Regions from separate parts of the Paenibacillus sp. FSL R5-0473 genome, predicted to be linked through region 2. Evidence: riboswitches for the same ligand, from Rfam matches in the RefSeq annotation. Region 2 holds a riboswitch; each other region holds the start of a gene.
What was found. A riboswitch is a leader RNA that binds a small molecule or an ion and turns the genes downstream of it on or off. The one in region 2 is predicted to bind cyclic di-AMP.

Region 1 (4,250 bases), 2.3 Mb from region 2:
CCGTTCCGATGTATGTAAATGCGATCTGCAGCACCCGAAATGCCTGTTTCATGTGTTTCCCCTCTCAGGCCCCTGTATAGTTTGGACATGCGGGTACCATGGTACAAGGTATGCTTGACCCACGAAAGTCATGACAATCGATAATGAGCTTTGGCTTGAATTACGTCTCAAGGACAGCGCCCAGGCAATTTCGCTTGAACTTATAGATAGATATATGATACTTTTACCTCATAGGATAGGCTTGGGAGGTCAAATCATGGAATTATTGAAACAACGAATATTACAAGAAGGTGTGGTTATCTCGGATCAAGTATTAAAGCTGGATGGTCTGTTGAACCACCAGATTGATCCTGCATTAACGATGGAGATGGGACGTGAGTTTGCTGCCCGTTTTCGTGAAAGTGGAGTAACTCGGGTAATCACGGTAGAATCCTCAGGGATTCCGGTTGCTTTTGCAGCAGCCTATGAACTTGGGGTGCCCCTTGTATTCGCCCGTCGTAAAAAAACACTTCTGGCTGATCCTGATGCTTACTGTGAACGTGTACCGTCCTTTACCAAAGGAATTGTAACTGACATTATGGTATCCCGCGAGTTCATTCATGAGAATGACCGCATTTTGTTCATTGATGATATCATTGCCAATGGAGATGCCGCTCGTGGCGTCATCAAAATTATCGAGCGTTCCGGTGCGGAACTCGTCGGATTCGGCGTTGTGGTCGAGAAAAGTTTTCAGGCGGGGGCACGCACGATTCGTGAACAGGGTATTCCGGTGGAAGCCTTGGTACGCATTCGTTCCCTGAACGATGGAACAGTACAATTTGACGATAACGAAATGTGACATTTTAAAGGAATAGGGCCTATTTTTTGAACTATGCCTTTGCATGACCGCCGATTTCATTTATAATGGGGTTATGTTAGGGAGAGGAGGCAACACCATGGGGAACCAACCGGCAACAGAACAATTTTTTAATGATAAGCTGGCGGAATCGAAAGTTCATTTTGAACGTGCCCTGGATTGTAAACATACGGAATTCGATGACCTTTATCCCTATATGATTGAACATCCTCAATTTTTCTGGTACAAACGCTATGTTGCCTGGTCAGAATTACTGACGATTGTAGGCTTGTGCGAAGAGTTGTCCTTCTCTTGGAAAGAACAATTTACACCGCATCAAGTGGAGTACCTTGAAGAACGTGTGATGTCCGCCAAAGTGCTTGATTTTTGGTTCGAGAAGAACGACAGCAAAGAGCACGCGCAGCGGTAACTTTCAGTCGGGACATAATTTCGAATGACATGACAGTCCAATACAGTCACGTGAGACCTAAATGACTTTTCATTTAGGTCTCTTTTTGTAAATAAATTTGAAATATAGGAGCCATGAAGATGATTAGTGATACAGAATTGGACGCCCTGCGTCTGTCAGGTGAGAAAGTTAGAGTAGTACGGGACGAGCTGGAATCGAACGATGTGAAAGGGATTGTGGTTGCCTGGGATGGCGAGCAGGTACTTATCCGTCGTCAGAATCGACGTGTCGTTAAGCTGGACCGAGGTTACAGCTATCAGCTGTTCAGCGAGCCGCGCCAGAGTCCACTTAGTGAGTAACAGCTTATAATTATGGCAGAGCCATGCGCGTTAAATGTTTGGAATTACCATGATTTCTTGGCATAAATGGCTCACTCGGGAGAGAAGATAGGTACAGTGAGGAAGATCTGTAACTATAGCCGAGAGGGTGTGCTACAAGCCATGACATTGATGAATGATAAAGTTCATGCCTACAAGGATCAGATTGGAGCATTAAGCGATGTGCTGCCAGGTGTGGTGAAGTCGTATCATGAGTTTACCGGAGAATGTTTCCAATCTGGCGTGATTGATGCGAAGACAAAACAGCTAATTGCGCTTGGCATTGGATTATTCGCAAACAATGAGGTATGTACCTTCTACCATGTAGAAGAAGCCCGGGCCAAGGGAGCAACAGATCAGGAGATTATGGAGACCGTTGCGGTGGCCGGAGCTGTTGGAGGAGGACATGCCCTGTCTCAGGGTGCGATGCGAGTGCAGAAGGCGCTGCATTAGTAAGCAATGCAACATACATTTTTAAGTGCAAAAAAGGCATCCGGTTAATAACCGATGCCTTTTTGTATGTGAATCACATTTTACCTAACATTTTATCATACATAAACTGTCCAGTTACCCGACGTGCTGTTACATAACGATCATTGAAGTATGGATTCGATAACTTCGTGATGCTTACACCTTTACTGCTGGAGGCATGAGCGAATTGTCCGCCGCCGATATATACACCTGTATGTGAAATGCCTTTGCCTGTTGTATTAAAGAACACCAGATCACCTGTCCGAACATTGCTCTTGGATACGGGAGTACCTGCTTTGGCTTGCTGCTGCGAAGTACGTGGTAATTCAATGCTGTATTTGTTGAAAAGATATCTCATAAAACCAGAACAGTCGAAGCCGGCTACAGTTGTGCCACCCCATTTGTAAGGAATACCTGTCATGTTGTTCACTACGGAGTTGATACTGCTTGCCTCTGTGCTTGTTGCCCCGGATGTAAATAATACAGCTGCTCCAAAAATGGAGATAATCAGTTTTTTCAAAATCAATGTTCTCCCTTCGATGCCTACGGAGTTAGCTAAGGGTTCGGTAGAAGGTTCCCTATATTTCCTATGTATAAGAATAATTCACCCAAATTGGTTCCCCCGTTTTCAAACATGAAACTCGGCAATGAATAATTAAGTTTTTGTAACTATTTGAAACTATATTGCATAAATGCGTAATTGTCAAACCCATTTAAACCCTTTCTTAATACCTCAATGTTAGCGGAATTAAGGTTTTTATATGAAAAAAGGGATCGAGTTTGGGTATCATTCATGACAAAAACGTCATTATTGATTCGTGTAAGACGAATTTTGATAAATAGATAGGTTTGTCATGAGTTAAAAGAACTATTCCGTTATGTAGAATTAGAGAGATTATATTCATTAAGTTGCATATATTGACAAAAATCGATTTTTTGCATATTATCTGATTATCCAATCCACATATTGGATTAAAATTGATTTTATTATGCGATAAATACAAATAAAGGAGGTTTAGAGACGCGTATCATAGGTAAAGTAGAAGTGGAAGATTTATAAAAACGAACATAGGAGAGTGTTACATTTGAAAGCGAAGAAAATAATTACTTTTGTCCTGGCATGTACGATGGTGTTCTCAGCAGTTGGAATGGCAGTTCTCCCTGTAGGGACGGTATCTGCTGCAGATGCGTCGGGTACTACAGCGAGTATTTCTGATATTTTGAAGAACCAGCTGCCGGATGGAGGTTGGAGAAAAGATTATAAACAGACAAGTGGAGAGTGGGCAAAGTCCACGATAGACAACAAGGCTACATACTCAGAAATTAGAAGATTGGCGAAGGAATTTAAAAAGACGAATGATCCGCGTTACTCCACAGCTGCAATCAAAGGAATTAACTTTTTGATCAACATGCAGTATTCAAACGGCGGGTGGCCACAAGTTTACCAAAGCTCCGGATACCACAAGCACATCACTTACAATGATGATGCCATGATTAATGTAATGATCATGCTGGATGAAGTAGCGGCACGCAAAGGTGATTTCTCATTTATCGACAGTACACTTGCTAACCGCAGTAAAAATTCAGTTGCCAAAGGTGTGGAGGCGATTCTGAATACACAGGTCGTTTCAGGTGGTAAGCTGACAGCATGGGGACAACAACATGATTCCAGCTCTCTTAAACCAGCGAGCGCAAGAATCTACGAAGTGCCATCGCTGACAGCTGGAGAGAGTGTAACGATTGTTAAATTTCTGAAAACCAGACCTGCTAACGCTAAAATTACCGCATCCATTAAAGGAGCGGAGGCTTGGTTTAACAAAGTGAAAATTACGGGTTACAAGTATGAAAGAGCTAATGGAGATAGTAAAATTATCGCTGATTCCAAAGCTGCACCAATTTGGGCACGCTTCTATGAGATCGGAACGGATAAACCAATCTTTATTGGTCGTGACGGGGTAGTTAAATACAAATTAAGTGATATTGATAAAGAAAGAAGAGGCGGTTATGCATGGTATGGCAACTGGCCTTCCAAGCTGTAATTTGTAGTATGCTTCCGTATTAATGAACCAAACTATTAGCAACAGTTAAAGGTAAGGCCCGAATCGACATGGACGTCTGATTCGGGCTTTATTGTTATTATTTTCAGTGTTGACATGAT
Region 2 (4,250 bases):
CCTCAATTATTTGAAGGAGAATTATCCGTGGATGAATATTTGCAGTTGGATGAAGCATTAATTCAGACGGCATTTATGCAGTGGCGCAAGGAGGACGATACTGTTCTGAGTGAGTTATGCGAACGTTTTATGGATCGCAAGTTATATAAGTATGTAGAGCTTGAACAGGTCGACTTGACAATGATGGAAGAGATTCGGGAAGCTTTTGTACAGGCTGGCCTCGATCCCGAATATGATCTTGAAATTGATTTTCCTTCGGATAATCCGTATGATGTGTTTCGTCCGGATGAATCCACAGATAAGCAGATTCTTCTTCTGGATCGACAGGACAATTTACGTGAGTTGTCAGAAGTATCTGACATTGTCCGTTCCATCAGTGGGCTTCACCGAGGGAAACATCATTTGTATTACCCGCAAAACAAGGTGGATGCGATTATTCACGAATTACCGTCACATATACGCCCCTATTTCTTGTAATCGTGTGGGTATAATCCGATGAAGAATTTCGATATCAAAACACTTTCTAAAAGAGCTATTTTCCATGATACAGTAATCTGCTTTAATGGGGAGTATATGTAGATCGACATAATTTTGTAAATGCAAGTAGACAGAATGAGCACAATCAACAATATATAGATCAGAATATCCGTATATCTTCTATATATTGTATTTGTGAAGAAACAAACGTAATGATGTAATACACAGATACCCAAAATGTTTTATGTATGAGTCATTGAATTATTGAATTTTACAAATTGGATTTTGAAAAAGAAGATAGTCGTTATTTCGACATGAAGGGAGATACAGACATGATGCTGTTCGACACACATACACATCTGGATGCACCACAATTCGACGAGGACCGCGAGGACATGATTCAGCGTGCTGTGGATGCAGGAGTTGGTCGCATGATCAACATTGGCTTTAACCGGGAGACAATTCCAACCACAATGAAACTTGCCGAAACGTATGACTTTATATATGCAGCTGTAGGGTGGCATCCCGTAGATGCGATCACAATGCAGGAGGGCGATTTGGAGTGGATTGCATCTTTATGCAAGCATGAAAAAGTGGTTGCAATCGGTGAGATTGGATTGGATTATCACTGGGATACTTCACCAAAAGAAATACAGCATCGCGTATTACGACAACAAATTGCTTTGGCGCGTGAAGTGAACATGCCAATTGTCATCCATAATCGGGATGCACATGAGGATATCATAAGAATTTTGCGTGAAGAGAAGGCGGGCGAAGTTGGTGGTGTGATGCACTCGTTCTCGGGCAGCTGGGAAACAGCAAAAAGTTGTCTCGATATGGGCTTCCATCTCTCCTTCGGAGGACCGATCACATTCAAAAATGCAAAGCAACCCAAAGAGGTGCTGGAGAAGGTTCCTATGGATCGGTTTTTCATTGAAACAGATGCTCCATATTTGACACCGCACCCTTATCGTGGGAAGCGAAATGAGACAGCGCATGTACGTCTGGTTGCAGAGGCAGCTGCGGAAATTAAAGGCATTTCGGTGGAGGAAATTGCTGCAATAACAACCAAAAATGCCATGGAACGATTTGGGATTCGTTAAAAAAACGAGCAAATGAGGTGAAAAAGGCAGGTAAGCGGAGGTAATTTGCCCTTTGATCCAAATAAATCAAGAATATTACAATATTTTAACCAAATATTCAGAAAAACGTACTTGATCAACGCTTTACAACATGCATCAAAACAGGATATCATCTTTTCAGTGAATTGTTGTGCGGAAAATTGGACAGATGTTCGGGGGATGAACAAAGGGACACTTTCCGATGAAACAACATTACTTTCATGAATCAGTCTCGCTGAGTCTCCGTTATCGGAGAGCGGGGGAACCAATAGGGCTTAAACATCGGTGTATTTGGCCGATGCGCAACGTTCGCTGACCCAAAAGCAGCGAAGGGAACTGCGAAGCCGTATTTGATTTCTTCTTTGGGTCTCGGGGTGAATTCAAGGGCGTCCGCCATGAGCGGGTGACCCAAGATAGGGCGGCTCTCTTTCGCCCGAACCCGACAGCTAACCTCGCAAGCGGAAAAAGAGAGGCAACCTCGTGCATGAATTTCCGATATTCAGAATCATTCGGAAGCCACGAAAGAGTTCCTCTTACACTCTTTCTTTGGCTTTTTTGTTTTTGAATAAAAGAAATATTGTCATCATACGGTAGGTATTCAGGAGGATGACATCATGTTGCGAAGATTGATTCATGGTGCAGAACCGGATTATGTTGGTCCAATCTGTGTTCTGTAGAAAATTTGGTATAGTCACGTCAAAGACATCATGCATTACTTTAGACGGCGAGGCTATGAAGGAGGACGGAGAAGTGGGCACATTCCAACCAGAAGAGACCCATGAGTCACGATCATCCAGTAAGTCTTTCGCGTTGCGGTGGAAGCATGAGAACATGCGTCAAATGGCATTGATCGCGATTTTCTCAATTGCGCTTACAATCATGATCTTGTTAGTCGTTTACGGTCAGGCCGGGAAACAAATTTCACTGGTTATTGATGGCAAAGCTCAGGTGGTAGAGACTCGTACAGGAATGCTTCAGGAAATGCTGGAGGAGCAGTCGATCACAGTCAGCCCTCACGATAAGGTATCCATGTCCATGAATGGGGCGTTAACAGATGGAGACCGAATCGTTATTGAGCGGGCCGTTCCAGTTAACATTACGGCAGACGGAGACACCAAGACTCTGTATACAACCGATTCATCGGTAGAAGATGCAATTCAAAAATCAGGTATTCAAGTTGAAAGTAATGATAAAGTGTATCCGGCGCTTGGAACTGCTATCAAAGCGGAGATGAAGATTCGTGTAGTGCGCGTAACAAAGCGTACAGTGGATGTAGAGCAACCGATCGCTTACAAAGTCATTAAAACGGCTGACCCTAGCTTGTACAAAGGTGATAACCGTGTCGTTGTGAACGGCAAAGAAGGCACAATTGTACAGCATATCGAAAAGGTATTTCAGGATGGAGAATTGGTCTCCAAAAAAATGGTTGGCAAATCTGTCGCTAATAATCGTGTAGATAAAGTGATCGCTGTCGGCACCAAAGCAAAACCGGTCGTGAAGGAACCTGAGATTCAGACCGTATCGGCTCAAACGTCAACAACCAAAAAGGCTACAACAACGAACTCGAAGAAAACATCTGCCTCGGGCAGCAAAGTAATTACCGTATCCGGAACTTCTTTTAAATACTCCAAAGTACTTAAAAATGTATCCATGACTGCCTACTCTTCCGAAGAGCCTGGCATTGGTACTAAAACGGCTTCTGGTACTCGTGTAACAGAAGGACGCACCATTGCGGTTGATCCCAAAGTCATTCCAATTGGCTGGTGGGTATATATCGAAGGTCTGGGATTCCGTCGTGCGGAAGATACAGGCGGTGCCATTAAAGGCAACAAAATTGATGTGTATTATGACAGTGTGAAGCATGCCCTGAATTTTGGACGTAAGAAAGGCAAAACGGTCTACGTGATCGGTCCGGTGAAGCCGGAAGCGAACTAAAATCGTTTTACTTTGAAATGGGAATGCTATAAAATAGTTGCATGAATGATTCATGCGGAATATGCGGCGGAGGAGTCTGAATTCAGTCTCCCCCGCCGTTTGGCAGAGAAGAGGATATTCCTCTTCTTTTTGCGTTAGAAAGGAAGAAATGGAACATGATAAAAGAAGTCATTGTGGTGGAAGGCCGTGACGATACGGTAGCTATCCGTCGGGCCGTGGAGGCCGATACCATAGAAACAGGTGGATCAGCCATCAACCAACGCATTCTGAAGCGGATTGCGCTTGCTCAGGAGAGACGGGGAGTCATTGTACTGACAGATCCGGATCATGCTGGCGAACGCATTCGTAAAATTATTGCGAACAAGGTCCCTGGCTGCAAACATGCCTTCATTCCGGAAGCCGATGCAACGCGCAAAGGGGACATTGGGGTGGAGAATGCCTCACCAGAGGCGATCCGTCATGCTCTGGCGCGCGTACATACTTCATACGAAGGTGCTCCGAGCCTGATCGATTGGGAGGACCTGATCGCGGCAGGACTTATCGTGCATCCGCAGGCTGCTGCACGTCGCATGGAGATGGGCAATCTGCTAGGCATCGGTTATTGTAACGGGAAGCAGTTCCACAAACGTCTCAGTGTATTTCAGATTACACGGGAAGAATTCTCTACAGCATTAGCGCAAATTGAACGTGAAGGATTGTGAGCATATGAAGAACATG
Region 3 (4,250 bases), 3.9 Mb from region 2:
AATCATATGTACTCATATCCTATCCACCTACCCTTTTCTATATGTTTATATATGGAGGAATTATGGCTGTCATGAGCTAAATCCGCAATGAAACTTCTCACACTGCGCATATTTTATGGAACCCCCGGGCATACCAAGGAGAACGTCATTTTGGAAAAGGAGGCCGTTATTATGCGCGTACGCCTCATTATGCTGATGGTTATCGTTATTTTTCTAGGGGGATATCATGCTCCAGTTTCATCGCGGGATGTTTCAAGCCCATCAAGTGAATCAGTATCAGGTTCGGATTCTGCAGAAGAAGAACAACTGACATTGGGACAGTTACGTCAAAAATATGCCGATACGTTCAAAACCAATGGTCCTTCAACCAAGAAGGTTGCACTGACTTTTGATGATGTACCTGATCCACGGTTTACTCCACAAGTGCTGGATGTATTGAAGAAATACAATGTCAGAGCTACATTCTTCATCGTGGGTAGTCGTGCTGAGAAACATCCGGATCTAGTGAAACGCATTGTTAAGGAAGGGCATATGGTTGGTAATCACAGCTACAATCATCCTGAATTCAGTAAGCTGTCGATGAATGCCTTTCGCAAACAAATTTTACATACCGGGGATATTATTCAACGTTTGGCGGGTTATACGCCCAAGATGATTCGGCCACCTTATGGAGACATTAATGAAGAACAGCTGAGATGGGCTGCCAAACAACACTATAGCATTGTGAACTGGAACGTAGACTCCCTGGACTGGAAAGGCCTTTCAAAGGAACAGGTGAAAGATAATATCCTGTCTGCCGTAAAACCCGGCTCCATCGTTCTGCAACATGCTGGAGGCGGTGTAGGGTCAAACCTGAACGGCACGATTGAGGCTTTGCCTGAAATTATTGAGGAACTACGTAATCGGGGATATGAACTGGTCACCTTGGACGAAATGCTGGGATTGCCAAAGGCCAAAGATTAAGATGACCGTGATAGAAATAAATGAGAATATTAAAAGGGTGCTGTTCAATCGCGAATTAGCGACTGGCAGACACCCTGTTTGAATTCATTTAAAATGTTATTTTCTCTCTACTTCAGAATGTACAGCTCGATATCCTGAAATCCAAATGAGCTTACAGACTGTTTGCTACCCGGTATAAAGATATCAATCCGGTGACCTTTGATTGCACCGCCCACATCCCGCGCTGTGGCTACAAAAGCCTGTTTTGGCAATCCTGGATGGCTGTGACCAGTTACCAGTACTTTGGTTCCAAGTGGAATTACACTTGGATCAACTGCAATCGTGCCCAGTTCAAGGTCATTTCCGAAATAATCGACTGCACCCCAGCCTCCATTTTCAGACGGATCTGCAGAGTATGCCGTTGCTTTCACGTTAACGGCTTTGCTGTAATCGAATGTTTTACCCCAGGCTTGAACCACTTTGTTATCTGCGTTAACGTCCAAGCTCGCTGTAGTAACAGTCTTCGCTTGGGTCTTGCTCTCCGTTGCCGCAGCAGCTGCTACATTGTTTGCCTTACCGGGAATCGTAATTTTCAAACCACCATAAATGTTGTAAGGTGAAATGTCGTTGTTTGCTTTAACCAACGTGTTCATTGCTACTCCATATTGTTTTGATAAGGTGTAGAAGGTATCCCCTTCTTTGGCCACATGAACTGAATCGGCGTGAGCCGGAACGGCTTGAATGAGCATTGCTGTTGTCAATAATGCTACTGCTGTTTTGGCTATACGTTTCTTGTTAATCATGGTCTTCCTCCCTCATTGTGCCTGCGAAGTTAGTTGTCGGATTCGGATGAGGAGCCCACCCTATAGGTTCTTCATTACATTTGAAACGTTATGTACCCCTAATTCACCCCAAGCAGTGTGCTGTAGATCTTCCCCCTGCACAATCTGCATCGTTACATCCCCCGCACTCCCTGTCCGGAAGTTTCGGCAGAGTTCAATATATCACAATTTTGTAACCTGAACTTGTAGTAATTCTTACCAAATGGTTTTTAGCATGTAAGCATTTGTAAGAATACTGGTTAATTCAGAAAGTTTGGTTGACCCGATTCCTTTACATTTGGTAACAGAATAGTTACTTTTCCGAATCCATACGTCATTATTATCCATAAAAAATAGCGTTACCGACTCGAAGTCAGTAACGCTATTTGATCACATCGTTTAGAGTACTTTCGCAAGAAAATCACGTGTACGTGAATTTTTGGGTGCTCCAAACACCTCATCAGGTGTTCCCTCTTCCACAATAACCCCGCCATCCATGAACAAGATGCGGTCTCCCACTTCACGTGCGAAACCCATCTCATGGGTTACGATGACCATCGTCATTCCGCCTTCTGCAAGACGTTTCATGACATCCAGCACTTCGCCGACCATCTCAGGATCCAGTGCCGACGTAGGCTCGTCAAACAGCATCACATGCGGCTGCATGGCCAATGCTCTAGCAATGGCGATCCGCTGCTTCTGTCCACCAGACAGCTGATTCGGGAATGTATCTTTTTTATCGTACAAGCCCACGGTGTTAAGCAGATCAGCAGCAATTTTCTCCGCTTCCTGAGTGGATTGTTTCTTCACTTTAATTGGAGCAATCGTGATGTTTTGCTCTACCGTTTTGTGTGGGAACAGGTTGAAGTGCTGGAACACCATGCCCATTTTCTCACGAGTTGCGTTAATGTTATGCTTGGGGTCCGTGATTGACACGCCTTCAAAATCAATCTCTCCTGAGGTAGGCTGTTCCAACAGGTTCAGACAACGTAAGAAAGTACTTTTACCTGAACCGGAAGGGCCGATGACTACAACAACCTCACCTTTGCCAATCGTCACGTTAATGCCCTTAAGCACATCGTTATTACCATAAGATTTGTGTAATTGTCTAACGTCTATCACTTGCACTCAACTTCCTTTCCAGTCGTCCCAGCAGCTTGGACAAAATGAACGTCATTACAAAGTAGATGGCTGCTGCAATCAAAAATGGACTCAAGCCTTGGTACGTAATGTTTTTGACTACACTTGCCTGATACATAATGTCCACCATACCGATAACGGAGATAATGGAGGATTCTTTGATGATGGTTATGAATTCATTACCGATCGCTGGTAATACAGCTTTGAAGGCTTGTGGCAATATGATATAACGCATCGCGGCGCCTCTTCCCATACCTAATGAACGCGCTGCCTCCAACTGACCACGATCCACACCTTGGATACCTGCACGGAAAATCTCCGCCAGATAGGCACCACTATTGATTGAAAGCGTAATGATACCTGCCTGAAGTGCAGTGAAGTTAATGCCAAAGCTCAGAGAAAAACCATAGTAAATAATCATCAATTGTACCAGCATCGGTGTGCCACGGATCACTTCAACGTATGCCGTACCGATCCAGCGCAAGATTGCAGCGTCATGCAAACGGAACAAACAGATGATCAATCCAATAATTACCCCGAAGATAACCCCAAGTGCAGACAACAGAAGTGTGTATCCTACACCTGTAGCATAGAAACTTTTGTACTCCCAGAATACTTGGAAAATATTTTGTGATTTGTTCGCTTTATCCGCCATCAAGAGGCTGGCGTCCGTCACCATCTGATTGATTTTATCTTCGCTTTTCAGTCGCTCCAGTGTTCCATTTACTGCAGCTAGCAGCTCGGTATTACCTTTACGAATCCCGATTGCCGCTTCTGCTTGTTCTTCGTCCGGAACAGCAGCAGCAAGTCCAATGATATCGTCCAGATAACCTGCAGCAACGGTATCTTCAACGATTGCCGCATCAATGCGTTTTGTTTGCAGTTGAAGCACGATATCCGAGATTTTATCCAGCGCAGTAAGCTTCGCTCCTGGAATACTCTGTCCGATCGTTTCCTGAATGGAGCCTTTCTGAACGCCAATCTTCGCATTTTCAAGTTCTGCCATAGTTGGATATTTGTCTTTATCCACATTTCGAACCATAATCACTTGTTTTGATTTATAATAGGTGTCGGAAAAATCGATACTTTTCTTCCGCTCATCCGTCGGCGTCATACCTGAAATCACCAGATCAACACGCCCGCTCTGCAATGAAGGCAGGAGACCGTCGAAGCCCATATCCTCAATCACAAGCTCAGCGCCAAGATCTTTGGCAATCTCTTTGGCGATCTCTATATCGAAGCCAACGATTTCATCTTTGCCATTAATCACTTTATGGAATTCATATGGTGCAAAATCGGCACTTGTACCGAGCACCAGCTTTTTACTGCTTGAATTATCTGTAGTTC

Region 1: linked by a shared signal. The riboswitch ahead of MKY28_RS15550 (C40 family peptidase) and the one ahead of MKY28_RS25970 (3D domain-containing protein) in region 2 are both predicted to bind cyclic di-AMP.
Region 3: linked by a shared signal. The riboswitch ahead of MKY28_RS08735 (3D domain-containing protein) and the one ahead of MKY28_RS25970 (3D domain-containing protein) in region 2 are both predicted to bind cyclic di-AMP.

The regions. Positions count from the first base shown of each region.
Region 1 is NZ_JBBORL010000001.1:3,590,364-3,594,613, reverse strand. It holds gene MKY28_RS15575 (YkvI family membrane protein) at 1-52, opposite strand, end outside; gene MKY28_RS15570 (xanthine phosphoribosyltransferase) at 257-838, shown strand; gene MKY28_RS15565 (hypothetical protein) at 936-1,265, shown strand; gene MKY28_RS15560 (hypothetical protein) at 1,385-1,603, shown strand; gene MKY28_RS15555 (carboxymuconolactone decarboxylase family protein) at 1,745-2,074, shown strand; gene MKY28_RS15550 (C40 family peptidase) at 2,148-2,612, opposite strand; cyclic di-AMP (ydaO/yuaA leader) riboswitch at 2,618-2,749, opposite strand; gene pelA (pectate lyase) at 3,178-4,131, shown strand.
Region 2 is NZ_JBBORL010000001.1:5,883,618-5,887,867, reverse strand. It holds gene MKY28_RS25980 (HD domain-containing protein) at 1-477, shown strand, start outside; gene MKY28_RS25975 (TatD family hydrolase) at 810-1,580, shown strand; cyclic di-AMP (ydaO/yuaA leader) riboswitch at 1,822-2,075, shown strand; gene MKY28_RS25970 (3D domain-containing protein) at 2,349-3,533, shown strand; gene rnmV (ribonuclease M5) at 3,689-4,234, shown strand; gene rsmA (16S rRNA (adenine(1518)-N(6)/adenine(1519)-N(6))-dimethyltransferase RsmA) at 4,239-4,250, shown strand, end outside.
Region 3 is NZ_JBBORL010000001.1:1,989,884-1,994,133, reverse strand. It holds gene lpdD (prenylated flavin chaperone LpdD) at 1-16, opposite strand, end outside; gene MKY28_RS08740 (polysaccharide deacetylase family protein) at 172-963, shown strand; gene MKY28_RS08735 (3D domain-containing protein) at 1,071-1,745, opposite strand; cyclic di-AMP (ydaO/yuaA leader) riboswitch at 1,748-1,944, opposite strand; gene MKY28_RS08730 (amino acid ABC transporter ATP-binding protein) at 2,163-2,885, opposite strand; gene MKY28_RS08725 (ABC transporter substrate-binding protein/permease) at 2,872-4,250, opposite strand, start outside.